4 regions of the Streptomyces sp. NBC_01012 genome follow, and region 3 is predicted to be linked to each of the others. Evidence: riboswitches for the same ligand, from Rfam matches in the RefSeq annotation. Region 3 holds a riboswitch; each other region holds the start of a gene.

Region 1 (7,514 bases), 1.9 Mb from region 3:
GTTGACCTGGAGGAACTCCCCGCTGAGCGTCTCGCGCTTGAAGAGGTTGGAGACCTGCGGCTCGATGCACTCGTACACACCGGCGATCGAAGCGATGGTGGCGGTGGGAGCGATGGCCAGCAGCAGGGAGTTGCGCATGCCGCTCTTCGCGATCCGGGCCCGCAGGGCGTCCCAGCGCTCCGGCCAGTTCAGCTCGGTGGCGTAGTGGTCGGGGTGCAGCACACCGCGGGCGGCACGGGTCTCGGACCAGGCGGGCAGCGGGCCCCTGGGGGTCCCCCCTGCACCGGAGCCTGTCGAAGGTGCTTGGGGGAGCTCGGCCAGCTCGCAGGACGCCTCGTAGGCGGCCAGCATGATCCGCTCGGAGATCCGCGTGGACAGCGTGCGTGCCTCGGGGGAGTCGAACGGCAGGCGCAGCTGGAAGAAGACGTCCTGGAGGCCCATCGCGCCCAGACCCACCGGGCGCCAGCGGGCGTTGGAGCGGCCGGCCTGCTCGGTCGGGTAGAAGTTGATGTCCACCACGCGGTCCAGGAAGGTCACCGCCGTGCGCACGGTGGCGTCGAGCCGCTCCCAGTCGATGGAGCCGTCGGCGACGAACGCGCCCAGGTTGACCGAACCCAGGTTGCAGACGGCCGTCTCGCCGTCGTCGGTGACTTCGAGGATCTCCGTGCAGAGATTCGAGGAGTGAACGACGCGGCCCGGCTCGGCGGTCTGGTTCGCCGTGCGGTTGGACGCGTCCTTGAACGTCATCCAGCCCTGCCCGGTCTGCGCGAGCGTCCGCATCATCCTGCCGTACAGCTCGCGCGCCGGGATCGTCCTGCGGGCCAGGCCCTTGGCCTCGGCGGCGCGGTAGGCGGCGTCGAACGCGTCGCCCCAGAGGTCCACGAGCTCGGGGGCGTCGGCCGGGGAGAACAGCGACCACTCCGTGTCCGCGTCGACACGGCGCATGAACTCGTCCGGGATCCAGTGCGCCAGATTGAGGTTGTGCGTACGCCGCTGGTCCTCGCCGGTGTTGTCACGCAGTTCGAGGAACTCCTCGATGTCCGCGTGCCAGGTCTCCAGATAGACGGCGGCTGCGCCCTTGCGGCGGCCGCCCTGGTTGACCGCGGCCACCGAGGCGTCCAGCGTCTTCAGGAACGGCACGATGCCGTTGGAGTGCCCGTTCGTGCCACGGATGAGTGAACCCCGGGCGCGGATACGGGAGTACGAGAGTCCGATGCCGCCCGCGTGCTTGGACAGCCGTGCCACCTGGTGGTAGCGGTCGTAGATCGAGTCCAGCTCGTCCTTGGGCGAGTCCAGCAGATAGCAGGAGGACATCTGCGGGTGGCGGGTGCCGGAGTTGAAGAGGGTGGGGGACGAGGGCAGATAGTCCAGCCGGTTCATCAGGCCGTACAGCGCGGCCACTTCCTCCAGCGCGCGCTCGGAGTTGTCGTCGGCGAGCCCGGCCGCGACGCGCAGCATGAAGTGCTGGGGGGTCTCGACGACCTCACGGGTGAGCGGGTGGCGCAGCAGATAGCGGCTGTGCAGCGTCCGCAGACCGAAGTAGCCGAAGCGGTCGTCGGCACCGTCGGCGAGTGCCTGGTCGACCAGCGTGTCGAGGGCGGCGGAGTGCAGCGTGACGAACTCGGCCGTACGGTCCGCGATCAGGCCCTCGCGGTGTCCGACGGCGACCGACGCGGAGAAGGAGACGGCGCCCTGTCCCGCGGCCTCGTCCGCGATGGCCCGGGTGAGGAGCCGGGCGGCGAGCCGCGAGTAGGCGGGGTCCTCGGAGATCAGGCCGGCGGCGGCCTCGGTGGCCAGCGAGCGCAGCTCGGCCTCGTCCGACCGGGCGTTGCGGCCGCGCAGTGCGGCGGCGGCCACCCGTCCGGGGTCGGTGTCGGGCAGATCGGCGGTGAGGCCGGTCAGGGTCCGCAGCAGTGCGGTCCCGGGCGCGTCGGTCGTGCGGCCCTCGGATTCCGTGACTGAAACCGGGTCGGCTGGCGCGATGGTCACTGGGGCTATCCCTCGCTCGGCTCAGGGCCTGCGGGAGCGGGGCAGCCGGGCAGGGCCGCGCCCGGAAGACAGGGCGGCACGGCGCACGGCGTCCACCTGCCCTCCGCGGGGCCCGGACGTCTCGGCGCCCGGTTCGGTCGAGCCGGGCGCACTGTCGACAGGTCTTCGGACTTCGGGCACGCGCAATGCGCACCGATCACACCGTTGCGGGACAGTTCCGGATTCGCACCGGATTCCCCTGCGGCGACAGCGAGGTCGAGCATACATGTGGGGGCTGCCGATTGAAGAAGCCCCCACATCTTGTGTCGTGGCGGGTTCAGAGCTCCAGGCGGAATGTCAGGAGTTCCAGGCCGGGCAGGGGGAACCAGTCCCGCTCCGGAGTGCGTACGAAGCCGAGGCGACGGTAGATCCGGTGGGCGCCCAGCATGGCCGACTGCGTGGAAAGGACGATCCCACGCAGCCCTCCGGCGGCCCGCGCCCGCTCTATGCAGGCCCGTACGAGCGTCTCGCCCGTCCCTCGGCCACGGGCGCCGGGCGAGACCGCCAGCATGCGGAATTCGGCCTCGTCCCCGGTGGCGATGTCCGACCAGGGGCTGCCGGGCGCGACGTAGGTGACGCCGCCCAGCAGCCGGCCGTCGGTGTCCACCGCGACCAGCACCTCGGCCTCGGCGGCCCGGCGCTCCACGGCACGCAGCTGTTCCAGATAGGGATCGTCGGCGCCGAAGTCCAGGAGCCCGTCATCGAGGTACGCCTGGGCGGTGATCTCCCCCAGATCCGCGAACTCGGCCGTCCGTACCGGTCTGATCGAAAGGTCCATGGACGGCAGTGTGCCGCAGCCGCCGGGAAGGGCGCCCCCGTTTTTCGCACCTCGTCCCGGCAGGGCGAGGCCCTGCCGGGACGAGGTGGAGCGAGCGGCGCGCGGGGGTCAGTGACCGCCGGGGGAGCCTGCCGTGGCCGGCGGCAGCTCGGCCTTGACGCCGGGGTCGCCCACGTCCGCCGTGTAGTCGGACGGGGCGGTCTCGTCCACGCCGGCCGGTGCCTTCACCGCGTTCAGGACGAACGTCAGCACGATCGTGACGATCACGTTCAGCACGAACGCCGTGAGGCCGATGTAGCCGATCTCACCGATTCCGGGGATCTCCTCCGACGAGCCGCCGAAGTGTTTCTGGGTGGGGCTGGCGACGCCGTACGCGGCCACCGTGCCGTAGACCATGCCGACCGCCCAGCCGGCGATCAGGGCCCAGCGGTGGAACCACCGGGTGAACAGACCGCCCACCAGGGCCGGCATCGTCTGGAGGATCCAGATGCCGCCCAGCAGCTGGAAGTTGATTGCGACCGTCTTGTCCATGGTGAGGACGAAGGCGAGCGCGCCGACCTTGACCAGCAGCGAGACCAGCTTGGAGACCTTGGTCTCCTGGGCCGGTGTCGCGTCCGGTTTGAGGAAGTCCTTGTAGATGTTGCGGGTGAAGAGGTTCGCCGCGGCGATCGACATGATCGCGGCCGGCACCAGGGCACCGATCCCGATCGCGGCGAAGGCCACACCGGCGAACCAGTCGGGGAACATGTTCTCGAACAGCTGCGGGATGGCGAGCTGGCCGTTGTCCACCTTGATGCCGGCGGCGATCGCCATGAAGCCGAGGAGGGCCAGCAGGCCCAGCATCAGCGAGTACAGCGGCAGGATCGTGGTGTTGCGCCGGATCACCTCACGGCTGCGGCTGGAGAGCGTGGCCGTGATCGAGTGCGGATACATGAAGAGCGCCAGCGCCGAGCCCAGCGCCAGGGTGGCGTAGCCCCACTGGCCCATCTCGCCGGGAACCAGCGCACCACGTGGCTGGCCCGTCGTCTGGTCCTTCTGGGCGAACGCCTCGCTCGCCTTGGAGAAGATCTCGTCGAACCCGCCGAGCTTGATCGGGATGTAGATGATCGCCACGGCGATGACCAGATAGATCAGGCCGTCCTTGACGAACGCGATGAGCGCGGGCGCGCGCAGCCCCGACGAGTAGGTGTACGCGGCGAGCACGGCGAACGCGATCAGCAGCGGCAGGTCCTTGACGAACCAGTGCGTGGTCTCACCGCCGCCGACGCCCATCACGTCCAGCACGGCCTGGATGCCGACCAGTTGCAGCGCGATGTACGGCATCGTGGCGAGGATGCCGGTGATGGCGACCGCCAGCGAGAGGCCCCTCGATCCGAAGCGGCCCCGGACGAAGTCCGAGGTGGTGACGTAGCCGTGCTTGTGCGACACCGACCACAGGCGGGGCAGGAAGGTGAAGATCAGCGGGTAGACGAGGATCGTGTACGGGACGGCGAAGAAGCCCGCCGCGCCCGCCGCGTAGATCGCCGCGGGGACCGCCACGAAGGTGTAGGCCGTGTAGAGGTCACCACCGAGCAGGAACCAGGTGACCCAGGTGCCGAACGAGCGTCCGCCCAGGCCCCATTCGTCGAGGCTGGCCTCGTTCTCGGCCTTGCGCCAGCGCGCGGCCATGAAACCGATGACCGTGACGGCCACGAAGAAGAAGATGAATACGGCGAGTGCGATGCCGTTCACGCCGTCGTTCATGCTGACGCACCCCCCTTGCGGGCGCGCTGGTCACGCTGCCACAGCTTGTACGCGGTCATCGTGAGAGCGGTGGAGATGAGCACCCAGAGCATCTGGTACCAGTAGAAGAACGGGATGCCGATGAAGGTCGGTTCGACCTTCGCGTACGAGCTGACCCAGAGCATCGCGACGAAGGGGGCGATCAGACAGAGGCCGATGACCACTCTGATGGGTGTCACCGTCGGTGCTGTCGGTGTTGCCGGTGGGTTGGCATCGGTTTCTTCTGGCATGTGGCGACTCCGTCCCCTCGCTGATCACCTGTGCAACGCGCAGGAAATCTAAGCGAGGATTCCGGGCATCGTCACCCCCTGTCCGCATTTCGGTCTCGCAACGGTTGAGGCCGCCGGGAACAACGATTCCCGGCGGCCCGAAGCGTCTCAGTCCGTGGGACGCTTCAGACGGGCCACGAACTTGTACCGGTCGCCCCGGTACACCGAGCGCACCCACTCCACAGGTTCACCCTCACCGTCGACCGAATGGCGGGACAGCATGAGCATCGGAAGGCCGACGTCCGTGCCGAGCAGGCCCGCCTCACGCGGCGTGGCGAGCGAGGTCTCGATGGTCTCCTCCGCCTCGGCGAGCCGGACGTCGTACACCTCGGACAGCGCGGTGTAGAGCGAGGTGTACTTCACCAGCGAACGCCGCAGGGCGGGGAAGCGCTTGGCCGACAGATGGGTGGTCTCGATGGCCATCGGTTCGCCGCTGGCGAGCCGGAGCCGCTCGATCCTCAGCACCCGGCCGCCGGTTGTGATGTCCAGCAGCTCGGCGAGCGTGTCGTCGGCCGTGACATAGCCGATGTCCAGCAGCTGGGAGGTGGGTTCCAGCCCCTGGGCGCGCATGTCCTCGGTGTACGAGGTGAGTTGCAGGGCCTGGGAGACCTTCGGCTTGGCCACGAAGGTGCCCTTGCCCTGGATGCGTTCCAGCCGGCCCTCGACCACCAGCTCCTGGAGCGCCTGACGCACCGTGGTGCGCGAGGTGTCGAACTCGGCGGCCAGGGTCCGCTCGGGCGGCACCGGGGTGCCGGGCGGCATGGTGTCCGTCATGTCGAGGAGATGGCGCTTGAGCCGGTAGTACTTCGGCACGCGTGCCGTGCGCGCACCCGTGCCGGTCTTGCTCGTGCTGCTGCCCCCGTCGGCACCCATGGCCCGCCTTCCCGACTGCTGCGTTGCTGCCGTCACCGGCTCCTCCGTCTGTCGCGGCTCACATGGTGGCACGGTCCGGTCACGGGTCGTCGCCCTCCCTCAGGTGTCGGTCCTGTAACGGACGCGAGTGCACTTCTTATACACCCTTGACACCCCTAAAGGTCTAGGCCAAGCTCCCCGTACTGGTCTAAACCATTAAAGACCAGGTCCCAGCCCCAGCAGTACTACTCGTCGGTGTCTTCGCGGTGGGCGGGGGGTTGCAGCACCCTGAGGAGGGTTTGGCGTGAAGCGCAAGCTCATCGCGGCGATCGGCGTCGCGGGCATGATGGTCAGCATGGCGGCGTGTGGCTCCGACGACGGCGGCAGCGACAGCAAGAAGTCCGGACCGGACAGCTACAAGGGGGAGACCCTGACCGTCTGGGCCATGGACGGCTCGACGCCCGATCAGTGGCAGAAGGACCTCACCGCCGCGTTCGAGAAGAAGACCGGCGCGAAGGTCAAGTTCGAGGTCCAGCAGTGGAACGGTATCCAGCAGAAGCTGACGACCGCCCTGTCGGAGGAGAACCCGCCGGACGTCTTCGAGATCGGCAACACCCAGACCGCGGCGTACGCCAAGACCGGTGGCCTCGCCGAGCTCGGTGACCTCAAGTCGGAGATCGGCACCGACTGGGCCGAGAACCTCAACGAGGCCTCCGTGGTCGACGGCAAGCAGTACGCCGCCCCGTGGTACTTCGCCAACCGCGTCGTCCTCTACAACAAGAAGGTCTTCGCGGACGCCGGCGTCACCGAAACCCCCAAGACCCGTGACGAGTTCTTCGACGCGCTCGACAAGATCAAGGCCAAGGGCAAGGCCGAGCCGCTCTACCTGCCCGGCCAGAACTGGTACTTCTTCGACGGCCTCACCATCGGCAAGGACGCCGACCTCGTGAAGAAGGACGGGGACAAGTGGGTCTCCAACCTCGCCGACCCGAAGATCGGCGAGGCGATGGACCTGTACAAGCAGTACCAGTCCTACTCCAAGGCCCCCAAGGACAAGGACGAGGCGACGCCGCAGCAGGCGGACGTCTTCGCCAAGGGCAAGACCGGCGCGTTCATCGGCATGGGCTGGGAGGCCGGCACCGCGATCAAGGCCAACCCGGCCATCGAGAAGGACATCGGCTACTTCACCATTCCGGGTGACACCGCCGAGAAGCCCGAGGGTGTCTTCCTCGGCGGCTCCAACCTCGCGGTCGCCGAGGGCAGCGCGAAGCAGGACCTCGCCAAGGAGTTCCTGAAGCTCGCGCTCTCCGACACGTTCGAGGGACAGCTCGCCAAGCTGAACGGCGTCATCCCCAACAAGGAGTCGCTGAACTCCAACCTGACCGGCAACGAGGTCGCCGAGGCCGCCGCGCCCTCGGCGAAGGTCGGCGGCACCACGCCGCTGATCCCCGAGTGGGCCGCGGTCGAGAACGCGCCGAACCCGGTCAAGACCTTCATGACGGCGGTCCTGAACGGCAAGTCGAACGCCGAGGCCGCCAAGCAGGTCGAGGAAGAGTTCAACAAGCGCCTCGCACAGAAGCAGTAAGGCAGCCGGCCCCGGGCCGTGTCCGTGAAAGTCCCGGACACGGCCCGGGGCCGAAACGCCGGGGGCCGGACTCCATGACGGAATCACGGAGTCCGCCCCCGGCCGTGTCCCATGGTGCCGAGAAAGAGATGGCGAGCATGACCGTGCAGACCGAACGGCCGCCCTCCGGTCCGACGGAGACAGTGAAGCGGGCCGGTGCCGGCCCCGGCAGATCCCGGAC
Region 2 (7,514 bases), 6.9 Mb from region 3:
ATGGGCTGGGCAGGTAGTGGGTGGCGAGCCCGGGAGAGGGCCCAGGCCGCCGGCTCGGAAGGGTGAGTGGCATGACTGAGCAGAGCGCGTGGAGTTTCGCGGACGACCGGGGCCAGCTGGCGGTGGTGGACCACCGGCCGTCCCGGGTGCTCGCGTACGTCCAGGCGGGAGCGACACTGTGGGACTACGGGATACGCCCGGAGGGAATCTTCGGCTCCGGGCACGACGGGGCCGAGCCCGACCTGGCGAAGACCGGCACCCTCCCGCTGGACACCGTGGACTACCGCGGCGCGGGTGACGCCCTGGACGTCGAGACGCTGTTACGCGGCAGGCCCGACCTGGTCGTCGCCGTCAGCTACGGCCACGGCCAGTTCTACGGCCTTGACCCGGACACCGCCAAGCACCTGGAGGAGCGCGTCCCGGTCGTCGTGATCGACGTGGGCCAGGCGCGCACCCTCGACCGGGTCGCCGACCGGTTCGCGGACCTCGCCCGCTCGCTCGGCGGCGAGCCGGTCCCGGCCGCCGCCGGCGAGCTGCACGCCGCCCGCGAGCGGCTCCGCGCGGCCACGAGCACCCCCGGCGGCCCCAGGGTGCTGGCCCTCTCGCCCGCCGGCCCGGAACAGGCGTACGTCGCCCGGCCCCAGATGTGGCCCGAGCTGCGCGTGCTGGCCGAGCTCGGGGTCGGCCTCGTCGCCCCGCCCGACGGCGCCGGGGTCAACTGGGCGACCCTCGACTGGGCGGACGCCGCGGCCCTGGAGCCCGACATCGTCCTGGCGGACGTCAGGTCCAACGCGGTCCCGCTCGACGGGATCGCCGCCTGGGAAGCCGCAGGAGCAGGCGCCCGGATCGCGCCGTGGAACCCGGAACCGCTGTGCAGCCCCCAGGCCCAGGCGCGGTTCCTCTCGCTGGTGGCGGACGCGGTGGCGGGAGATTGAAGAGGATGCCTCGGCCGGAGCCGCCCCTCGATGACGGCACCGGCTGATATCTCTGCTCCGTACGGACGTCCCGGATCGCGCGGGGGTGTGCACCTGGTGAGGCTGGCGGGAGCCGGGACGTGAGATCCCCGTACCTCCAGGAGCAGAGATGCAGCAGGACAAGCACCCGTCGTACCGTCCCGTGGTCTTCCGTGACCGTTCCGCCGGGTACGCCTTTCTGACCCGGTCCACCGCGTCGAGCGAGCAGACGATCGACTGGGACGACGGCAACAGCTACCCGGTCATCGATGTGGAGATCTCCGCCGAGAGCCACCCGTTCTTCACGGGCAGGGCCAGGGTGGTCGACACCGAGGGACAGGTCGCCAAATTCGAACGGCGCTACGGCGACGAGGGCAAGGGTGACGCCGGTTGAGCCGGGGGCCGTTCAGGGCGGTGTGCCGCGCCGGGTCCCGGCATATGTCGCCCTGACCGGCCGGCGTGCCCAGCGGTGTCCTCGCCCCCCTCACGGTCGTTGATTTCTTCATGACCGTGACCCTGACCGACACCGTCCCACCGTCCACCACCGAACTGCTGACCGGCGTCCTCCTCGGTCCGGAATTCCGCCGCGAGCACGGATTCTGGCAGCGGCTGATCAGCACAGAACCGTTCCGCCGCCCCGCCGGCGGAACACCCGAGGAGCGGCTGGAACTCGCCTACGACCGGTTGCGGGTCCTCAACCTCTCCCTGGACAGCGGAGCGCGTCTGGCCGCCGATCCGCGCGCGCTGGCCGCCCTGCACGCCTGGCTCGGTCCGGTGGACCCCGCGCTGACCACCGTGGCGGGCATCCACTACAACCTCTTCCTCGGCAGTCTCCTGGACCACGACCGCACCGGCCGCCGTGATCTGTCGGACTATCTGACGATGCGGCGCATCGGCACCTTCCTCTGTACGGAGGTGGCGCACGGCAACAACGCGGCCGCGATGGAGACCACCGCGACGTACGACCGTGAGCGGGACGGCTTCGTCCTCAACACCCCGAACCCGGGCGCGCAGAAGTTCATGCCCAACACGAGCCCGGCGGGCGGGGCGAAGTCCGGCCTGGTCGCCGCCCGCCTGGTGGCCGACGGATCCGACCACGGGGTGCGCCTCTTCCTGGTGCACCTCACCGACGACGTACGGGCGCTGCCCGGGGTCCGGGTGCGGCGGCTGCCCGCCCGGATGGGCAGCCCCGTCGACCACTGCCTGACCTCGTTCGACCGGCTCTTCGTGGCGCGGGACGCCCTGCTGGGAGACGGCGACGAGGGCGAAACCCCGGGCGGCTTCAGAACCGGTCCCGGGGACAGACGACGGCGCTTCCTCGCCTCGATCGGGCGGGTGACCCCCGGCCGCATCTCGATGAGCGCCTGCGCGGCGGGCTCGGCCAGGGCGACCCTGGCGGTCGCCGTGCGCTACGGCGGGCACCGGATGATCTCCGGGACCCGTGGCGCACCGCCGGTGCCGGTCAGCGCCCACCGGACCCACCACGGACCGCTCGCCTCCGCCATGGCCACGGTCTTCGCCATGAGCCTGCTCCACCGGCGGGCCCAGGAGCGGTGGGAGGCCCGCACGGACGAGGACGGGCGGGCAGAGGCGGGCATTCTCGTCGATGTCGCCAAGGCGTGGATCACCTGGCGGGCCCGTGACGTCATCGTCGAGAGCCGTGAACGCTGCGGCGCGCAGGCGCTGCTGGAGAACAACGGTATGACCGAACTCGTCACAGGCGTGGAGGGGGCCATCACCGCGGAGGGCGACAACATCGCGCTGTACGCCAAGGCGGCGGCCGACATGCTCTTCGCCGCCGAGCCGGGCCGCGACGACGTCCAGGACCCCGCCCCGGAGCCGGGTGAGCTGAGCGACCCGCGCTTCCTGGGCCGGCTCATGGCGGCCGTCCAGGACATCTGGTTCGCCCGGGCCAGGGCCCGCGCGACGCGCGCGCCCGACGCGGACACACTCGGACGCTGGAACGCGGCCTCGGGCCCGGCCCTGCGCGGGGTCGAGGCCCATGCGTACCGGCAGGCCGCCGAGGCCTACGCCGAGGCGCGCGCGGCGCTGCCCGCGGGGGAGGCCAGGGACCGCGTCGGGGAGCTGGAGCGGCTGTTCGCCGTCGAGTGGGTGTCCCGCAACAGCGGCGATCTGCTGTCCGCCGGTCTCCTGAGCCGCGCTCAGGTGGACGCACTCCCGGAGGCCGCCGAGGAACTCCTCGCGGCGGTCGCCGCGCACGCCCCCGAGCTGGCCGACGCCTTCGCCCTGCCCGAGAAGCTGCTCGCGGACTGGCCGATCGCGGGACCGGGCTACGCGGACGCGTACGACGACCCCCGGGGCCCCTGGCACACCGGCCGGGCGAACACCCGATGAGCGCCCCACGCAGGGTGCGGCCGGTGTGCGGCCGCCTGGGCGAGCGGCTGGAGACCCTGGGCCTGCGCGCCGTCCTGCTGGCCTACTGGGGTACGGCGTCCGTGCTCTCGCGCCGGTGCGGGAAGCCGCACAGGGACGGAGGCGAATCGGTTCACCCCAAGCGCTGAACCGCCCGACGGGCGCCCGGCCCGGAGCCGGCGGCGCCCGTCGGCCGTACCGCCGAGGGCCCGGGGCCGTCGGCGCGCCACGTGATAGCTTGCGGATGCCAGTCACACTCCACGTGGAGTCAGGGAATCCGGTGCGAATCCGGAGCTGACGCGCAGCGGTGAGGGGAACGGGCGGGGCCACGGCCACTGGGGCACCTCAGGGTGCACCGGGAAGGCGCTCCGCCCGGACGAACCCGAGTCCGAAGACCTGCTGGCACCCGCTTCCGCACCGGGAAGCGGCCCTTGTAACGGGCTTCGCGCATGAGCCCAGAGAACGCCGAGGATTCCGTGCTCCCCATAGTCAGCGCCGTACGCCGCACAGCCCTGCTCACCGCCGCGCTCGCCCTCCTGGCAGCCTGTGGCCCGGGCGGCGGCTCATCCGACGGGGCCGCGGGTGCCGCCGCCGGCTTCCCCGTGACGCTGAAGAACTGCGGCCGTACGGTCACCGTCGACGCCGCACCCCGTCGCGCCGTCTCCCTGAACCAGGGATCGACGGAGATCCTGCTCTCCCTCGGCCTCGCCGACCGGCTCGCCGGAACCGCGACCTGGACGGACCCGGTGATGAAGGGGCTGGAGAAGGACGAAGCCACCGTGCCCCGCCTCGCCGAGAACCAGCCCTCCTCCGAGAGAGTCCTCGCCGAGGAACCCGACTTCGTCAGCGCCTCGTTCGAATCCATCCTCGGCAAGGGCGGCGTCGCGACACGCGATCAGTTCGATGATCTCGGCGTACCGAGCTACCTCTCACCCGCCGACTGCGCGGGCAAGGACAACAGCGGCGGCGGCGACGGTTCCCGCTCCGAGCCCCTGGCCATGGACCGCGTCTACGACGAAGTGCGCGATCTGGCCAAGGTGTTCGGCGTCCCGGAGCGCGGTGAGAAGCTGGTGGCCGGCCTCCAGGACCGGGTCGACGAGGCGACCGCGGACATCGACGCGTCCGGCACCACCCTGCTCTACTGGTTCGCCAACGCCGAAGCCCCCTACCTCGCGGGCTGTTGCGGCGCACCCGGCATCATCACGCGGGAGCTCGGCGCGAAGAACGTCTTCGACGACTCGCACGAGGAATGGCCCCAGATCAACTGGGAGACGGTCGCCGACCGTGACCCCGACGTGCTGGTCATCGGCGACCTGACCCGCGAGTCGGAGACGGCCGAGAGCGCCCGGAAGAAGATCGAGTTCCTGGAGTCCAACCCCGCCACGAAGAACATGACCGCCGTCCGGCACAAGCGCTACGTCCTGCTCAGCGGCCAGGCCATGAACCCGACCATCAGGACCGTGGAGGGCGTGGAGCGCGTCGCGGCCGGACTGCGTTCCTTCGGACTCGCGGGGTGACGAAGACCGAACAGGTCCCCGGCGCACGCGAGGAGCGGCCGTCGGCGACACCGCCCGCGGGAAGGGCCCGGATCCTGGGCGAGGGGCTGCTGTGGACCGCGGGGACCGTCCTGCTGCTCCTGTCCGTCGCGGTCGCCGTCACGATCGGACCCGCCCGCATCTCCGTCCCTGACGTCTGGTCGGCGGTGGCCTCGCACCTCGGCATCGGCGAGGGGCGGCTCACCCCGATCCGGGACGGCATCATCTGGAACCTGCGCATGCCCCGCACCCTGCTCGCCGCCGTGTGCGGGGCCGGGCTCGCGGTGTGCGGCACCGTGATGCAGTCGCTGCTGCGCAACCCGCTCGCCGACCCGTTCGTCCTCGGCGTCTCCTCCGGGGCGTCCACCGGCGCGGTCGTGGTGGTCGTCCTGGGCGTGGGCGGAGGAGCGGTGTCGGTCCCGGGCGGTGCCTTCGTCGGCGCCCTGTGCTCGTTCGCCCTGGTCCTGATCCTCAGCCACACGCTCGGCGGATCCACCGACCGGGTCGTCCTCTCCGGGGTCGCGGCCATGCAGCTCTTCTCCGCGATCACCTCCTTCGTCGTGATGACCGCGGCCGACGCGGAGCAGACCAGAGGGGTGCTCTTCTGGCTGCTCGGCTCACTGAGCGGGGTCGGCTGGACCGATGTGTGGATGTGCTCCGCCGTGCTGGCGGTGACCCTGCTGATCTGCCTCGGGCACGCCCGCACACTCGACGCCTTCGCCTTCGGCCAGGACGCCGCGGCCGCCCTCGGGGTACATGTCGCTCGCACCCGGATCGTGCTGCTGTGCACCACCGCTCTGCTGGCCGCGGCCCTCGTCAGCTCCGCGGGCGCCATCGGGTTCGTCGGCCTCGTCCTGCCGCACGCCGCCAGGGCACTGGCCGGGTCGGGGCACCGGAGGCTGCTGCCGGTGACCGCGCTCGCCGGAGCTGTCTTCCTGGTCTGGGTCGACACGCTGGCCAGGACCGTACTCGACCCCCAGGAGGTCCCGGTCGGTGTGGTCACCTCTCTCATCGGGGTGCCCGTCTTCGTCCTGGTCCTCCACCGCACACGGAGGAGCGCGTGAACCGGACCGTCACCCCCGGCGACGGCCTGCGCGCCGCGCGGGTCACCAGGCAGGCCGGCGGAAGGATCGTCCTCGACGGGGTGAGCATCGCCCCGCCACCCGGCGCGACCGTCGGGCTCCTGGGGCCGAACGGCTCCGGCAAGACGACGCTGCTACGGGTGATGGCCGGCGTGCTCGCCCCCGGTGCGGGCGTCGTCACGCTCGACGGCCGTACGCTCGCCGAAACAGGCCGCAGAGGTGTGGCCCGCCGCGTGGCCGTCGTCGACCAGCACGCGGTCACACAGGTCGACCTGAACGTGCTGGACGTCGTACGCCTCGGCCGCATCCCGCACCGGCGTGCCTGGTCGTCGCCGGGGCCGGAGGACGAGGAGGCGGTGCGCGAGGCCCTTGCGCGCACCGGACTCGCCGACCGGGCCGCCCAGTCCTGGCACACCCTGTCCGGCGGGGAGCGCCAGCGTGTGCAGATCGCCCGTGCCCTGGCCCAGCAGCCACGCGAACTCCTGCTGGACGAACCCACCAACCACCTGGACATCCAGCACCAGTTGGAGCTGCTCTCCCTGGTCACCACGCTGCCCCTCACCGCGGTGATCGCGCTGCACGACCTCAATCTGGCGGCGATGTTCTGCGACCGGGTCACCGTCATGAAGGACGGCCGGGTGGTCGCGGGCGGGACGCCGTCGGAGGTGATCACCGAGGAACTGATCGCCGATGTCTACCGGGTGCGCGCCGTGGTGACGCCGGAAGGCCCCGACGGGCGCCCCTCGGTGCGGTTCCTGCCGGGGTGAGCGAAGACGGGGCGGACGTACGGCGAAAAGGCGGACGTACGAATAAAGAGCGGACCTACGGCGAAAGAGCGGACCTACGACGGAAGGGCGGGCCCGTGAACCACCCGGGTCCGCCCCTCGCTACTGTCGCGCGGCCTTTCGCCGCTGGGTGAGGGGGTCAGCGACGACGTCCCTGGCCGAACTCGCCGCCCATGTCCTTGTCGCTGCCCATGTCGTCCTTGCCGTCCGCGTAGTCGATCTTCTCCTTGCGGAGCTCGGCGGAGACTTCCTTCTGCTCGGTGACCTTGCTGGTTTCGAGGCGGACCCGTTCCACCGGGACCGACTCCTTGCGGACGGTGGCTCGTTCGGCGTGCAGGGTGACCTCGACGTCCTGTTCGCCGAGATCGTTCGTCCCCTTCACACCCGTGGCCTTCTCGCCCGGCTGCAGAGGCTCGCGTACGACGCGCACCTCGTCGTGGGACACCGGCACCGTCCGCGTGACGTTTTCGGTCACGACGTACTTGTGCAGGCGTGCCGTTCCGCTCTCGTACTCCTCCGTACCGACCTGGAGCTGCTCCTCGGACCGGAGCATCTCCTCGCCGCCGGCACCGGCGGCGGACCGCTCGGCTCCGGCTCCGGCGAGCGGGCGGGACGTCGTGGAGGCCGTGTCGCGGTGCTTGCCCGTGCCGGCACCCGTGGTGCCCGCGCCGGCGGTGGTGCCGGTGGCCTTCGCCTGGCCGCCGGAGGTCGTACGGGCGGTGCCGGCTGCTCCGGCCGCACCCGCCGCACCCGCGGCGCCCGCGGCACCCATGGCTCCCGTTCCGG
Region 3 (7,514 bases):
CGTACGTCTGTACCTGGGGCAGGTCCCTGTTCTGCACCGCCTCGACGAAGCCGCCGCCCAGTCCGCGGAAGCCGAACACCGCCTCCACCAGCACGGCGCCGCCCAGCAGCCCCTCCACACAGCGCGCGAACTGCTGCGCGGCGGGGCCGAGGGCACCCGGCAGGACATGGCGCAGCACGACCGTCCGTTCCCGCATTCCCAGCAGCCGCAGATGCTCGGCGACAGGACCGTGCCGCCCCGCCGCCACACCGGCGCGTACCTGCCGTGCCAGATCGCACAGATGCCTCGCCGTGAGCACGATGACGGGCAGCACCAGTACGGCCGGCTGCGCGAGCAGGTCGGTCGTGTCCATGCCGATGGCGGTGGCCGGCAGCAGTCCCGCTGCCAGCGATACCGAGGCGACCAACAGCAGGCCGAGGACGAACTCCGGCACCGCGTGCAGCACCACGGCGGCCGTGTTCAGCACCCGGTCGACGCGGCTGCCCTCCCGCAGCCCGGACACCGTGCCCAGCAGTGGTCCAAGCACCGTGACCAGTACGAGGGCGGGCACACCCAGCAGCAGTGTCACGCCGACGCGGTGGCCGATCTCGTCGCCCACCGGCAGTCCGGTCGTCAGGGAATTGCCGAAGTGACCGGTGAGCAGGTGGCCGAGCCAGTGCCCGAAGCGGGTCAGGGCAGGCTCGTCGAGACCGAGCTGTGTGCGCAGCGCCGCCACCTGTTCGGGCGTGCCGAGTTCGCCGCGGAGCACATCGGCCGTGTCACCGGGCAGCAGTGAACCGACGGCGAACACGGCGACCAGCACCACGAGGCACTGCACGACTGCCAGCAGGGAACGCCGAAGGAGATAGGCCCGCACGTCAGCCGACGCGGACCCGGTCGAACCGGGCCCAGTCGTGCGAGTTCGGAGGCGCGGCGCGCAGCCCGGTGACCGAGGGCCCGATGGCGTCGGTGGCGTCGGTGGCGTCGGAGAACGCCCACACCAGCAGCCCCGACCCGTCCCGCGCGATCTTCTGGGCCCGTGTGAGCAGCGCCAGCCGGTCCTGCTCGTCGCGGGTGGTGCGGGCGCGGTCGAGCAGGGCGTCGAACTCCTTCGACACGTACTGCGTCTGGTTGCGGGCCGCGCCGCCCCGGACGCGCTGCTGAAGGAAGTCGGAGACAGGCAGCGTGGAGGTGGTGTTGAAGGCGGCGACGCCCTTCGTCCTGATCTCGCTGAAGTACGTACTGGAGGCACGGGTGTTGGCGCTCAGTTCAAGACCGACCTCGTGCAGCTGCCGCGCCATCAGGTCAGCGGCCGGCTCCCACGCGGCGTCGACGGAGCTGGTCTCCACGGTGATGCGCAGCCCGTCGGCGCCTGCCTCCTTCACCAGCTTCCGAGCCTCGGCGACATCCCGCTCGCGGGGCTTCAGATCCTCCGGGTAGCCGCGCAGGCCCATCCCGAAGAGGTCGTTGCCCACCTCGCCGTGCCCGGCGAGCGCGACCCGGACCAGCGCCTCGCGGTCGATCCCGAGCTGTACGGCCCGTATCAGCCGCGGGTCGTCGAACGGCTTACGGCCGGTACGCAGCAGCAGTTGCTGCGCCGTGGCCCGCCGGGCGGTCAGCAGGCGCGTCGAGCCGCTCTTCTTCAGCCGCTCCACGGAGGCACCGGCCATGTCCGCGGCGTAGTGGACCTGACCCGACAGCAGTGCGTTGAGCCGCGCGGACTCCTCGTTCGCGGGGACGATCTCCAGCTCGGCGATGTGCGGGGCGCCGTCCCAGTGGCCGTCCCAGCTGCGGTAGCGGGCGGTGCCGCCGGGAGTGAAGGACACATGCGTGAAGGGGCCGGAGCCTATGGGCTCGTGGAAGTCCTTCGTGCCGTCGGGGATGATCTCGGTGCCGGGTCCTGCGAAGACCGTGGGGAACTCGAAGTTCGGCGCCTTCAGCACGAGGACGACGGACCGCTCGCCGTCGGCCCTGCTCGCGTCGAAGTCGATCGCCGAGAGCAGCACCTGCGAGGGCGATCCGGTGGCGGGGTCGGCGGCGCGGCGGTAGCTGTACAGGACGTCCTTCGCGGTGACCGGCTTCCCGTCGTGGAACTCCGCCTTGCGCAGCCGGACACGCCACCGGGTGCCGGAGGCGTCGCTCTGCCAGGACTCGGCGAGCCGCTCGCGGACGGACATGTCGTCCGCGTAGGTGCCGAGCGTGTCGTACAGGGCCTTGGCGCGGGCCTGGTCGACGAAGTTCGGAGCGACATGGGGGTCGAGGGTCTCCTGAGACCCGCCCGATGTGAAGGCCGCGCGGAACCGGTCGCCGCCTCCCCCGTCCTTGGTGTCCGCGCCGCAGCCTGCGAGCAGTCCTGAGGCAGCCAGTGCCAGGCCACTCCCGGCAGCCAGCACGCTCCGCCTGCCGGGCGCCGGGCGATTGTCCGACGGTCGCCGGTGTCCCGACTCCGTCCGGGCATGCAGCGTCACAGCCGATCCTTTCCGGGGTGTCCTCGCCCCTGCAGTTGGACCGGCGACAGGTCAGTCTCCTGGCTCCCGGATCATCGCTCCCCTCCGCCTTCCCGCCCGCTGCCGCGGACAGTGACATACAGGAGGACCGCTCCCCGGTCACAGTGGCGGGACCGCGCCGGACTCTCACCGGCTTCCTGATCCCCGTCGCCTCGTGCACTCATTGTGAACCACGCGGCGGCGAGGACCTGCCCCAGGCCCGTGCACACCGTCGTGCCGGGGGTCGGGGCCGACCGAGGAGGACGACGCCACGGATCACGAGTACGTTGCGCGCCTTATGCGCCTTTTGCGGCACCGATGATCCCGCCGTTCAACGCGCGTCCACCGTGACGTTGAAAACTTAAGCGAAGAATATCCGTTATGTGAATTCGACTTGACCGGATCGCTACCTGATCAATCTTGACGTGCCCACGGGCAATTGAAATCGTCAGCAGCGGTGCGGCCGAATCGGGCGGCCGCCCTGAACTTCCCTGTTTTGTTACGGGGTTGCTGCCCCATGCCCGATGCGTGCCACTCCCCCACCATGAGACTCCCACACTGAACGATTTCGCTCCAGTCATTTTCTGGCCCCCGAGAGTCCGCGCGTCCTGTCCGAGCAATCGCGACCCGGTGCCCGGTCAATGCGGCCAAGCGATCCAGTCACTCACCGGACCTGCGGGCCGATACGTCCCAGAGCAAGAAAGGCCGACTCACAGTGCTGCGTTACATCGCCCGCAAAGCAGTCGGCTGGTTTTTGATGATCGCCATCGCGACAAATCTCACGTACTTCCTCGCTAACGCCTTCCTCAAACCTGCGTCGAACTACACCGCGCTGCGACCGCCTCGAACTCCAGCCCAGATCAACCGCTCGCTGGCGCTTTACAACCTCAATCCGGACAAACCGCTCATGGATCGGTGGTGGCACTGGATCACCCGGATCGTGACCCACTTCGACTGGGGCAGTTCGCCGACCGGAGGCAGCGTCAACGACCAGGTCGGCTACCGGATCTTCGTCAGCGGCCAACTGGTCCTGGCCTCGACCGTCCTGGCCATCGTCATCGGGGTCGGGCTGGGCGTCTACACCGCGTCGCGCCAGTACAAGGCCGCCGACCGGGTGTGGCAGGGAATCTCCGTGCTCTCCTTCAACACGCCCTCCGCGGTGGCCTCCCTCGGGGTGGTGCTCGCCGCCATCGCGCTGAACCAGGCCGTGGGCAGCACCCTGCTGCCGGTGGCGGGAGCGCAGAGCCCCGACGTCGTCGGGTTCTGGCCGGTCTTCGGGTCCAGAGTGATGCACGCCATCCTGCCCACGATCTCGCTCACGTTCATCTCCTACGCCGGATACCACCTGTTGCAGCGGTCGCTGCTGCTGGACCACATCAACTCCGACTACGTCCGTACGGCACGGTCGAAGGGACTGACGCGGAAGCAGGCCATCTACCGGCACGGGCTGAGGACGTCGATCATTCCCGTCGCCACCCAGGTCGCGTTCGCGATGCCGGCGCTGTTCACCGGCGCGGTGATCACGGAGACGGTCTTCGCCTGGCACGGCATGGGCGAGTACTTCACCAAAACCATCAGCACGAACGACGTGCACGGTGTCGTCGCCGTCGCAGCCTTCGGTGCCCTCATGACGGCCATCGGCGCGATCCTCGCCGACCTCGTCGTCGTGGCCCTCGACCCCAGGATCAGGGTGAGCTGACATGGCCATCAACATGCCCGGTGTCGGGCCCGCCGCCGAAGAGGCGCACCCCGAGGAAACCGCAGCCGGAGGACCGGGGAAGACCGGCCCCGGTGGCAAGCGCCTCTCCCCGTCCAGGCTCTACATACGGCGCTTCGCGCGCAACAAGGCGGCCCTGGGCGGTCTGGTCCTCTTCGCCCTCCTCGTGTTCTTCTCGCTGTTCGGCCGGTATCTGACCCACTGGGACCACACGGAGGCGGACTTCACCGCACTCACCGTCTCCCCCGGGGTCGGCGGCCATCTGCTGGGTACCAACGGCGCGGGCAACGACGTCTACGCCCAGCTCGTGCACGGCCTCGGCAGATCACTGATCATCGCCGTCGCGGTGTCGCTGCTGACCACCGCCATAGCCGGACTGTTCGGTACCACTGCCGCCTACTTCGGCGGCAAGGTCGAGCGGGCGATGCTCGGTCTCGTGCACTTCCTGCTCATCCTGCCCTCGTTCCTCATCATCGCCCTGGTCGGTACGCACTACCGCGGTGAGTGGCAGGTTCTGGTGGTCGTCCTCACACTGTTCGGCTGGATGCTCACAGCCAGAGTGATCTGGTCCCTGGCCACCTCCCTGCGGGAGCGCGAGTACGTGACGGCCGCCCGCTTCATGGGCGTCAGTCCGATCCGTACCATCGTCCGCCACCTGGTACCCAACATCGGGTCCTTGCTGATCGTGACGTTCACCCTCGGTGTCGCCGCGACCGTGCAGGCCGAGACGGCGCTCTCGTTCATCGGTTTCGGCGTCAAGCAGCCCGACGTGTCGCTGGGTTCGATGCTCGCCGACGGGCAGAACACACTGTCCACCGCCCCCTGGCTGTTCTACCTGCCCGCAGCCATGGTGGTGCTGCTCACCGTGGCGATGGCGCTCATCGGTGACGGTCTGCGCGACGCCCTCGACCCCACATCGCAGTCTGGAGGCCGCGCATGATCGAGCAGCGCGCTGTCACGACCGAGCCCGGCGCCCAGCAGGCCCAGCAGGCCCTGCTGTCCGTGCGTGATCTGAAAGTGGCCTTCCCGTCGGAAGCGGGCCGGGTGGACGCCGTGCGCGGTGTCTCCTTCGACCTGCACCGCGGCAGGACCCTGGGCATCGTGGGCGAATCGGGGTCGGGCAAGTCCGTCACGTCCATGGCCGTCATGGGGCTGCTCCCCGACTACGCCTCGGTCACCGGGGACATCACGCTCGACGGGAAGAACCTCCTCGACCTCGACGACCGTCGGATGTCGAAGGTCCGCGGCCGGCACATCGGCATGATCTTCCAGGACCCGCTCTCGTCACTCACTCCGATCTTCAGCATCGGAGCCCAGATCGTCGAGTCCCTCCAGACCCACCAGGACATCTCGTCCTCGGTCGCCTGGAAACGCGCCGTCGAACTGCTGGACCTGGTCGGCATCCCCAACCCCGACCGCCGCGCCAAGGGGTTCCCGCACGAGTTCTCGGGCGGCATGCGGCAGCGGGCCGTCATCGCCATGGCCATCGCGAACGACCCCGACCTGATCATCGCCGACGAGCCGACGACCGCTCTCGACGTCACCGTGCAGGCGCAGATCCTCGATGTCCTCAAGACAGCCCAGCGTGAGACCGGGGCCGCGGTCATCCTGATCACCCACGACCTCGGGGTGGTGGCCGGCTCCGCCGACGACGTCATGGTGATGTACGCGGGCCGCCCGGTCGAGCGTGCCGGGGTGGACGAGCTCTTCTCGCAGCCCCGCATGCCGTACACCATCGGCCTGATGGGCGCGATCCCCCGCCTGGACGACCGTGCCAGGCAGGCGCTCACCCCGGTCCCGGGCACTCCGCCGCTCCTGGTGGACCTTCCCGACGCCTGCCCCTTCGCGGACCGTTGCCCCGTCGTGCAGGACGCCTGCCGGGAGGCCGAACCACCCCTGTCGGCGATCGCCGGGGCCGACACCGTCGACGAGCACTCGACCGCGTGCCGGCGTGCCACCGAGATCGACGACGGTGCCATCGGCGGTGAGCCGATCTACCCCGTCCCGGCCGACAGGGAGCACGGGGGTGCGGAGGTCCCCCGCGAGGACCGGCCGAAGGTCCTGGAACTGACCGATGTCACCAAGACCTTCCCGCTCACCAAGGGCGGCCTGCTCAAACGCAAGGTGGGCACGGTCTTCGCCGTCAACGGCATCGACCTGGACATCCGCGAGGGCGAGACGCTCGGGCTCGTCGGCGAGTCGGGGTGCGGAAAGACCACCACCCTGCTGGAGATCATGGAGCTGAAGCCGCCCGAGCGGGGCAGCATCACCGTCTGCGGCCGGGACACGGCGGACCTGAAGCGGAAGCGGGACATCAGCTCCGTCCGCCGCGACATCCAGATGGTGTTCCAGGACCCCATGGGGGCGCTGGACCCCCGTATGACGGTCTACGACATCCTCGCCGAACCCCTCCGCGCGGTCGGTGAGCGCGACAAGAAGACCCTCAGCACCCAGGTGACGGAGCTCATGGAGCTGGTGGGACTCGACTCCGAGCACCGCGACCGCTTCCCCGCGGCCTTCTCGGGCGGGCAGCGGCAGCGCATCGGTATCGCCCGGGCGCTCGCCACGAAGCCGCAGCTGCTGGTTCTCGACGAGCCGGTCTCGGCTCTCGACGTCTCGGTGCAGGCCGGTGTCATCAACCTGCTCAACGACCTCAAGGCCGAGCTGGGCCTGTCCTACCTCTTCGTCGCCCACGACCTGTCGGTGGTGCGCCACATCTCCGACCGGGTGGCGGTGATGTACCTCGGCCGGATCGTCGAGACCGGCACCATCGACTCCGTCTTCGACGACCCCCGACACCCCTACACGCAGGCGCTTCTCTCCGCGATCCCGCTGCCCGATCCGGTCGCGGAACGCACTCGGGAACGTGTCCTCCTCAAGGGCGACCTTCCCAGTCCGACCGACGATCAGCCGGGCTGCCGGTTCGTGACCAGGTGCCCGCTCCACCTGACGCTGACCGACCCGCAGAAGGACCAGTGCCGCGGAGTCACTCCGCAACTCACGGGGAGGGGAGGCCTGGACCACCGCGACGCATGCCATTTCGCGGGCACGACCACGTCTGTCGACAACTGAGCTGGAAGGCCGTCATGAGAAGAATCCACCTGAGCGGGCTGGCGATCGCCGCCACCGCGTCCCTCGTACTCTCCGGGTGCAGCGGCAGTGACACCGACGACGACTCCGGGCAGGAGAAGTCCAAGGGCGCCACTTCGGCGAACGAGGTGCTGACCTCGTACAATCCCCAGCCTGCGAGCAACCTGAAGCAGGGGGGCAAGATGACGCTCCCCATCGTGGAGATCCCCGATCAGCTGAACCCCTTCAACGGCAACGGGTCG
Region 4 (7,514 bases), 6.2 Mb from region 3:
CCCGGCTCGGTGAGCTTGCGGCCGACCAGCTCGTCGAGGTAGGTGGCGAGGTTGGTGTGGGCGGTGGCGCGCTCCTCGGAGGTAGCGACCGCGGAGACGATGACCTTGCTGTTGGTCTGGAAGAACGCGTGGTCCTCGTAAGGGACTCCGAGCATCTCGGAGATGACCAGGGAGGGGATCGGCAGGGCGAGATCCTGGACGAGGTCGGCCTGCCCCGGCCCCGCGAGCATCGCGTCGATGAAGTCGTCGGCCATCTCCTGCACCCGGGGGCGCATGGCCTCGACCCGCTTGATGGTGAAGGCGCCGCTGATCATGCGGCGCAGCCGGGCGTGCTCGGGGTCGTCCATGCCGACGAAGCTCAGATCCGTGCTGCCGGCATGGGCGTGCGTCGGGTCCACGGGGCTGGGGAAGCCGGGACGGGTGAACTCCACGCTCAGCCGCGGGTCGGACAGCAGTGCCTTCTGCTCGGCGTGGCCGGTCACGGCCCAGGGAGTGCTGTCGCCCCAGGAACGGACCTGGGTGAGCGGGCCGTGCTCGGTCAGGGCCCGCATCTCGGGGGAGGGGGCGAAGGGGCACTGCGAGGAGCGCGCCGGGGGGAAGTCGGGGATGTCGGCGATGCCGGGGGTGCTCGTACCGGTGGCGGGGGATGTGCTCGTCATGCTCGTCTCCAGTGGGGGTGGGGTGATGCGAGGATCAGCCGGTCACGGGGGTGACGACCGCGGACTCCGGCCGGGGCGCGGCGGTGTACCGGGCGAGCAGGTCCCCGCGGTGCTGACGGGCCTGTTTGGGCATGTTCCAGCCGAGGACCGCGACGGGGCCGTCGTCGTCGGTGTACCGGGCGACGAAACGGCCCTGCTCCGGGCCGCCTTCGACGATGTGCGCGGTGGCGGTGGGCGTGGGCACCCCGTACACCTGGATCTTCACGCCGAGCTGGTCGGTCCAGAAGTAGGGGAGCGGGCTGTAGGGGCGGTCGTCGCCCAGGATGTTCGCCGCGACCAGCATGGCCTGCTCGGTGGCGTTCGTACGGTTCTCCAGACGCACCGACCGCCCCAGTGCCTCGTGGTCGAAGCGGGCCACGTCTCCCGTGGCGTAGACACCGTCGGCGGCGCGGCAGCGGGAGTCGCACACCACACCGTCGTCGAGCACCAGGCCGCTGCCCTGCAGCCACTCGGTGGCCGGAGTGCTGCCGACCGCCGAGACGACCAGATCGGCGGGTACGGTCCCCGAGCCGGCCGCGCGGACACCGGTGACGCGCCCGTCGGCCGTCTCAAGACCGTCCACCAGCGTGTCCGGGCGCAGCCGCACCCCGTGCTCGGTGTGCAGCGCGGCGAGCCGGTCCGCGACGTACCGGCCGAGCTGCGTCTCCATCGGCGCTGCCTGCGGCCCGGTGAGGGCCACATCGATGCCCATGAGGCGGGCCGTCGCGGCGATCTCGGCGCCGAGCACCCCGTCACCGACGACCACGGCACGCCTGGCCTCCAGGAGCTCCGTGCGCAGCCGCGCGGCGTCGTCGAGGGTCCGCAGCACATGCACGCCCGCCGGGCCCGACAGCCCCGGCAGTCTGCGCGGACGCAGTCCCGTGGCCAGGACGACGGCTTCCGCCCGCAGCTCGGTCCCGCTCGCGGTGCGCACCGCACGGCTCGCCGCGTCGAACGCCGACGCACGCTCACCGAGGACGAACTCGGCGTCCAGGGCGTCCAGTACGTCCCGGGTGCGCAGGTGCGTGCGCTCGGCCTCCCAGGTCCCCGCGAGCACCTGCTTGGACAGGGGCGGGCGGTCGTACGGTGCTCCGGTCTCCTCGCCGAGCAGCGTGACGCGCCCGCTGTAGCCCTTGCGGCGCAGGCTCTCGACGACGGCGAGACCCGCGGCACCGGCCCCGACGACGAGTACGTCCGACGGCGTACTCACGCGTCCTCGTGGAGCTGGATGGCGGCGGCCGGGCAGATGTCCGCGGACTCGCGGACCCCTTCGTGCCGCTCGGCGGGCGGCGCCGGGTCGAGGAGGACGACGATGCCGTCCTCGTCACGCTGGTCGAACACCTCGGGTGCGATCAGCACGCACTGCCCGGCGCCGCAGCACTTCTCCTCGTCCACAGTGATCTTCATATGCTCTCCCTGTTCATGCGTGGCGTGCTTTCGGTGGTCATCGGTGGTCATCGGCGGCGCGTGGTGGGCGCGGCGAGCAGCCCCACCAGGGCGTCCTCCAGCGCGTCGGCGGTGCGCTTCCAGGCCGCGTCGGCACCGGCCGGCTCCTCGGCCAGGGCGCGCTCCTGCTCCGCGCAGGTGTGGGTGATCAGATGGCGGGCCATCTCGGCCCGCGCCGGGCGGATGTCCGGCGGCACGATGGGGTGCAGGCAGGTGCCGAGCCCCTTCAGGGTGCGGCGCAGGCTGTCGCGGGTGAGGGACTCGTCCGCCACCAGCGTCCGCATCAGCGGGTCGGTCATCACCTGTACGGAGAAACGCGCGTGCCAGGAGGGGGCGCCGACGGCGGCGTTGTGGTCGGTCACCGGGCGCAGCAGACAGCGCACCCAGTCCCGCAGGTCGGTGCTGTCGCCGGCGGCCTCGACGTATCGCGCGCGGATCAGGTCGACCTCGGTGCCGTGCCTGGTCATGATGGCCCGTACGAGCGTCGCCTTGCTCCCGAAGTGGTAACTGACGGCGGTGGTGTTGCCCTGGCCCGCCGCCTCGCCGATCTGCCGGTTGGAGACGCCCGAAAGACCGTGCTCCGCGTAGAGGCGCTCGGCCGCTTTCATGATGGCCTCGCGTGTGCCGGCGCCGCGGCCGGTGCGAGGCTCGGTTCTGTTCACGATGGCTTCCTCCTCGACGTCACGCTCTCTTGATCAGTCGCCTTCTCTTGATCACTAGAACACCGCCCCGCATTTGAGTCAACCGACTGACTTAATTGGGTGGGTGACCGGCCGGAATCATGCGCAGGGAGCCGGCCCGTCCGGATGCTCTAAACTGCATGCGCCTCGTGGGGGAAGTCCGGTCGAAGTCCGGCGCTGACCCGCAACGGTAGGCGGAGCCCGACAGGGTCCCGTAAGCCCGATCACCCGCGGTGGCGAAGCTCTGTCGATCGCCGTGGACTGCGAGAGGTGCTGCGCAAGGCGCCTCGCGCGCTCCGGGCCGCCCCTTGGATTACGTAGGCACGGCCCGAGGCGAAAGTGATCCGCCCGTGGCCACGCCCCCCGACCGAATACCGCCCCAGCGCGTCTCCCTACCCCTTCTCGTGACCGGCCTGTGCGTCGCGCTCCCGCTGTCCCTGGCCTGCGGGGCGGGAATCGGGGCGTCGGGGCTCACCTGGGGCGAGACGCTGCACCACCTGTGGGCCGGGCTGACGGGCGGGCGGATCACACCGGACGAGGTCTCCTCGTACACCATCGTCTGGGAGCTGCGCTTCCCGCGCTCCGTGCTCGCCGCCGTCGTCGGGGCCGGTCTGTCGGCCGTCGGCATCGCCGTGCAGGCCATGGTGCGCAACGCGCTCGCCGACCCGTTCGTCCTCGGCATCTCGTCGGGAGCGGCCGTCGGCGCCAACGCCGTGCTCATCTTCGGGGCCTTCGGCGCGTTCGGTGTCTGGGCGCTCTCCTCGGCGGCCTTCCTCTCCGCGCTGTTCGCCATGGTGCTGGTGTACGCGATCGCCAGGACCCCCCGGGGCCTCACACCGCTCAGACTCGTGCTGACCGGGACTGCGATGTACTACGGCTTCTCCGCCGTGACCACCTTCATGGTGTTCGCCGCCGAGCGGGGCGAGGCGGCACGGTCCGCGATGATGTGGCTGCTCGGCAGCCTGGGCGGGGCCACCTGGTCGTCGGTGCCGATCGCCGCGGGTGCCGTGCTCGGCGGCCTCGCCCACCTCGCCTGGTCGGCACGCCGGCTGAACGCCCTCGCCATGGGCGACGAGACCGCCGCCACGCTGGGGGTGGACCCCGGGCGCCTGCGCAAGGAGCTCTTCCTCGTCTCCGCCGCCGTCACCGGGGCCGTCGTCGCGGTCAGCGGCGCGATCGGCTTCGTGGGCCTGATGGTCCCGCACGCCGCGCGGATGCTGGTCGGCGCGGACCACCGCCGCCTGCTGGCCGTCGCACCCCTGGCCGGCGCCGTCCTGCTGATCTGGGTGGACATCCTGTCGCGGGTGGTGCTCGCACCCGCCGAACTGCCCGTGGGGGTGGTGACCGCGGCCATCGGCGTGCCGTGCTTCATCCTGCTGATGCGCCGCCGCACCTACACCTTCGGAGGCGCCTGATGCGCGTCGACATCGACACACTCACGGTGGAGCTCGCCGGCGCGCGGCTGGTGGAGGACGTCACGCTGCGCGCGGGCAGCGGGCAGCTCGTCGGCCTCGTCGGACCCAACGGCAGCGGCAAGTCGACCCTGCTGCGCTGCGTCTACCGGGCTCTGAGCCCCTCCGCGGGCACGGTCCGTATCGACGGGGAGGATCTGCGCTCCATGACGGCCAGGGAGAGCGCACGCAGGATCGCCGCGCTTCCGCAGGAGGTCGTCCCGGAGTTCGACTTCACCGTCGCCGAGATCGTGGCCATGGGCCGGCTGCCGCACCAGGGGCCGGTGGCCCGCACCACCGACGAGGACCGCAGGATGTGCGAGGCCGCGCTCAAGGGTGTCGGGGCCGCCCATCTGGCCGACCGCGGTTTCCTCACCCTCTCCGGAGGCGAGAAGCAACGGGTCCTGATCGCCCGCGCGTTCGCCCAGCAGCCTCAGGTGCTGGTGCTCGACGAACCCACCAACCACCTGGACATCGCCCAGCAGCTGGAGGTCCTGTCGCTGGTGCGGGGGAGCGGGCTGACCGTGCTCACCGCGCTGCACGACCTCAACCTCGCCGCACTCCACTGCGACGCCCTCCATGTCATCGACGGCGGGCGGATCGTCGCCTCGGGAGCACCGCACGACGTCCTCACACCCGAATTGCTGGCCGAGGTCTTCTGCGTACGGGCGCATCGCGTACCGCACCCCGAGACCGGCGCGGTGCAGCTGCTCTTCGACCGTCTCCCCTCCGTGTGACCCCTCCTCTCCGTGTGCCCCCCTCCGCCCGTCGACCGCCCCAAGGAGCCTCCACCGCCATGCGCCCCTCCGTACGCCCCGCCGCGCTCGCCCTCGCCGCCACTCTCGCCCTCGCCGGCTGCGGGGCGGAGGTCACCCCGGAGAACGGGAAGGAGGACGGCGCCCGGGCGGCCGGCGGCCACTACCCGGTGACCGTCACCAACTGCGGCGAGAAGAAGACGTACGACAAGGCCCCGCAGCATGTGGTCACCAACGATGTCGGCATCACCGAGATCATGTTCGCCCTTGGTCTCGAGGACCACATGGCCGGCTATGTGATGCCCGACGACAAGGGCGATCTGACGTCCGTGCCCTGGAAGGACGGCTACGCGAAGACCACCTGGCTGTCGAAGAAGCAGATCAACAAGGAGCTGGTCCTGGACGCAGGGGCCGATCTGGTCTTCGCGGGCTGGAACTACGGTTTCAGCGAGGGCGACGGCTTCACCCCCGCCGCGCTGCGGCGGGTCGGCATCGACTCGTATCTGCTCAGTGAGTCCTGCCGCAACGGACAGGGCAAGGCCCGCGGTGTGATGGCACCGCTCGACGCGCTGTACACCGACCTGGAGAACCTCGGCCGGATGTTCGACGTCGAGGACCGGGCCGACGCGCTCATCGCCTCGTTCCGCAAGCAGGTGGCCGACGCACAGGCGAAGGCACTCCAGGGCGCCGACCGGCCGCGTGTCTTCCTCTACGACGACGGGCAGGACAAGCCCCTGACCTCGGGCGCCTACGCCGGCCCCCACGACATCATCACCAAGGCCGGGGGCGACCACATCATGAAGGACCTCAAGGACAGCTGGACCACGGTCGGCTGGGAGACGGTCATCGCGCGCGACCCCGAGGTCATCGTGATCAACAACTACGGGGACACCACCGCGGAGCAGAAGCGGGCGTTCCTGAAGTCCTACAAGCCGCTCGCCGGCGTATCCGCGATCAAGAACGACCGGATCGTGGTCCTCGACTACGTGGACCTCGTCGAGAGCCCCCGCAACCCCGCGGCCATCAGCTCGCTCGCCGCCGACCTCAGGAGCACCGGCTCCTGATCCGGGGAGCCGTGGCGTGCCCGGCGGCGGTATGGCATGGAGCACATCGGGCTTGCCCGCGCCGCCGCCCGTCCGCCCGCCGATCCCCTGGGGGAGCCCGGATACGCGCCCTCCGCCGGGGGATCGGCCCGCCGGCGCTGTGACCCGGATCTCTACCGCGCGGCCCGCCCGCGCTGGCACTGTGGTCGGGTCACGGGGGACGACCAGTTGCCGAGCGAGCGAGCGAGATGCCATGACCGCGACCACAGCCGAGAACCGGACCCACGCCCGCACCGGCGGCCCCAAGGACGGGCCGAAGATCCTGGAGCACGTCCTGGGCTGGACGCTCGTCGTCGTCCTCGCCATGTTCGTCACCCAGGCCGGACTCATGTGACCCACGGCCACCCACCACGAGCGGTGGGGCCGCCCACGCCACGAAAGGTGGGGTGGGGCGCCCGCCCGGCACCCCACCCCTGACCCGCCCTGCGGGCCGTGTACCCCGTCCGCGCTAGTTGATGGCCTTGATGAGCTCACCATCCGTCGTGTCGCCGCTGAGCTCCCAGAAGAAGGTGCCTCCCAGGCCCTGCTCGTTCTTGTAGTCCATCTTCGTGCCGATGGTGGCCGGGGTGTCGTAGCTCCACCAGTCGGAGCCGCAGAGCGCGTACGCCGTACCCGCGACGGTGCTGGTGGCCGGGCAGCTGTTCTTCAGGACCTTGTAGTCCTCGATGCCCGCCTCGTAGGTACCCGCCGCCGCACCGGTCGCGGTGCCGCCCGGCTCCTCCTGGGTGACGCCCGTCCAGCCGCGGCCGTAGAAGCCGATGCCCAGCAGGAGCTTCTCCGAGGGGATGCCCAGGTCCTTGAGCTTGGTGATCGCCGCGTCGCTGTTGAAGCCCTCCGACGGGATGCCGTCGTAGGAGGTCAGCGGTGAGTGCGGAGCCGTCGGACCCTGCGCCTCGAACGCCCCGAAGAAGTCGTACGTCATCGGGTTGTACCAGTCCAGGTACTGCGCCGCCCCCGCGTAGTCCACCGCGTCGATCTTGCCGCCGTCGGACCCGTCTGCGGTGATCGCCGAGGTGATCAGATTGTCCGTGCCGAACTTCGACCGCAGCGCCGACAGAAGCTCACCGTAGGCGTCACGTCCGCTGGTGTCGCAGGTGAGACCGCAGGCGTTGGGGTACTCCCAGTCGATGTCGATGCCGTCGAAGACATCCGCCCAGCGGGGGTCCTCGACCAGGTCGTAGCAGGAGTCGGCGAAGGCGGCGGGGTTCTGCGCGGCCTCACCGAATCCGCCGGACCAGCTCCAGCCGCCGAACGACCAGAGGATCTTCAGGTCGGGGTGCAGCTTCTTCAGCTTGCGCAACTGGTTGAAATTGCCGCTGAGTTCCTGGTCCCAGGTGTCCGCGACCCCGTCGACCGACTGGTCGGCCGTGTAGGTCTTCTC

The links. Region 3 has a riboswitch for cobalamin ahead of OG623_RS02505 (ABC transporter substrate-binding protein). Riboswitches for the same ligand answer to the same signal wherever they lie in the genome.
Region 1: it holds a riboswitch for cobalamin, as region 3 does, so the genes downstream of both, OG623_RS10795 (ribonucleoside-diphosphate reductase subunit alpha) here and OG623_RS02505 (ABC transporter substrate-binding protein) in region 3, are expected to answer to the same signal.
Region 2: it holds a riboswitch for cobalamin, as region 3 does, so the genes downstream of both, OG623_RS33170 (ABC transporter substrate-binding protein) here and OG623_RS02505 (ABC transporter substrate-binding protein) in region 3, are expected to answer to the same signal.
Region 4: it holds a riboswitch for cobalamin, as region 3 does, so the genes downstream of both, OG623_RS30455 (FecCD family ABC transporter permease) here and OG623_RS02505 (ABC transporter substrate-binding protein) in region 3, are expected to answer to the same signal.

Annotation. Positions count from the first base shown of each region.
Region 1 is NZ_CP108688.1:2,473,157-2,480,670, reverse strand. It holds gene OG623_RS10795 (ribonucleoside-diphosphate reductase subunit alpha) at 1-1,989, opposite strand, end outside; cobalamin riboswitch at 2,128-2,264, opposite strand; gene OG623_RS10790 (GNAT family N-acetyltransferase) at 2,306-2,806, opposite strand; gene mctP (monocarboxylate uptake permease MctP) at 2,915-4,549, opposite strand; gene OG623_RS10780 (DUF3311 domain-containing protein) at 4,546-4,818, opposite strand; gene OG623_RS10775 (GntR family transcriptional regulator) at 4,966-5,730, opposite strand; gene OG623_RS10770 (extracellular solute-binding protein) at 6,014-7,294, shown strand; gene OG623_RS10765 (carbohydrate ABC transporter permease) at 7,432-7,514, shown strand, end outside.
Region 2 is NZ_CP108688.1:7,436,669-7,444,182, forward strand. It holds gene OG623_RS33145 (GNAT family N-acetyltransferase) at 1-66, shown strand, start outside; gene OG623_RS33150 (ABC transporter substrate-binding protein) at 72-935, shown strand; gene OG623_RS33155 (type B 50S ribosomal protein L31) at 1,084-1,347, shown strand; gene OG623_RS33160 (acyl-CoA dehydrogenase) at 1,458-3,308, shown strand; gene OG623_RS33165 (hypothetical protein) at 3,305-3,475, shown strand; cobalamin riboswitch at 3,558-3,745, shown strand; gene OG623_RS33170 (ABC transporter substrate-binding protein) at 3,776-4,843, shown strand; gene OG623_RS33175 (FecCD family ABC transporter permease) at 4,840-5,925, shown strand; gene OG623_RS33180 (ABC transporter ATP-binding protein) at 5,922-6,710, shown strand; gene OG623_RS33185 (PRC and DUF2382 domain-containing protein) at 6,868-7,514, opposite strand, start outside.
Region 3 is NZ_CP108688.1:574,183-581,696, forward strand. It holds gene OG623_RS02500 (ABC transporter permease) at 1-856, opposite strand, end outside; gene OG623_RS02505 (ABC transporter substrate-binding protein) at 858-2,372, opposite strand; cobalamin riboswitch at 2,479-2,665, opposite strand; gene OG623_RS02510 (ABC transporter permease) at 3,181-4,164, shown strand; gene OG623_RS02515 (ABC transporter permease) at 4,166-5,122, shown strand; gene OG623_RS02520 (dipeptide ABC transporter ATP-binding protein) at 5,119-7,254, shown strand; gene OG623_RS02525 (ABC transporter substrate-binding protein) at 7,269-7,514, shown strand, end outside.
Region 4 is NZ_CP108688.1:6,805,816-6,813,329, forward strand. It holds gene OG623_RS30435 (cytochrome P450) at 1-659, opposite strand, end outside; gene OG623_RS30440 (NAD(P)/FAD-dependent oxidoreductase) at 694-1,908, opposite strand; gene OG623_RS30445 (ferredoxin) at 1,905-2,105, opposite strand; gene OG623_RS30450 (TetR/AcrR family transcriptional regulator) at 2,153-2,806, opposite strand; cobalamin riboswitch at 2,944-3,075, shown strand; gene OG623_RS30455 (FecCD family ABC transporter permease) at 3,175-4,239, shown strand; gene OG623_RS30460 (ABC transporter ATP-binding protein) at 4,239-5,012, shown strand; gene OG623_RS30465 (ABC transporter substrate-binding protein) at 5,072-6,094, shown strand; gene OG623_RS30470 (SCO1431 family membrane protein) at 6,327-6,467, shown strand; gene OG623_RS30475 (glycoside hydrolase family 18 protein) at 6,582-7,514, opposite strand, start outside.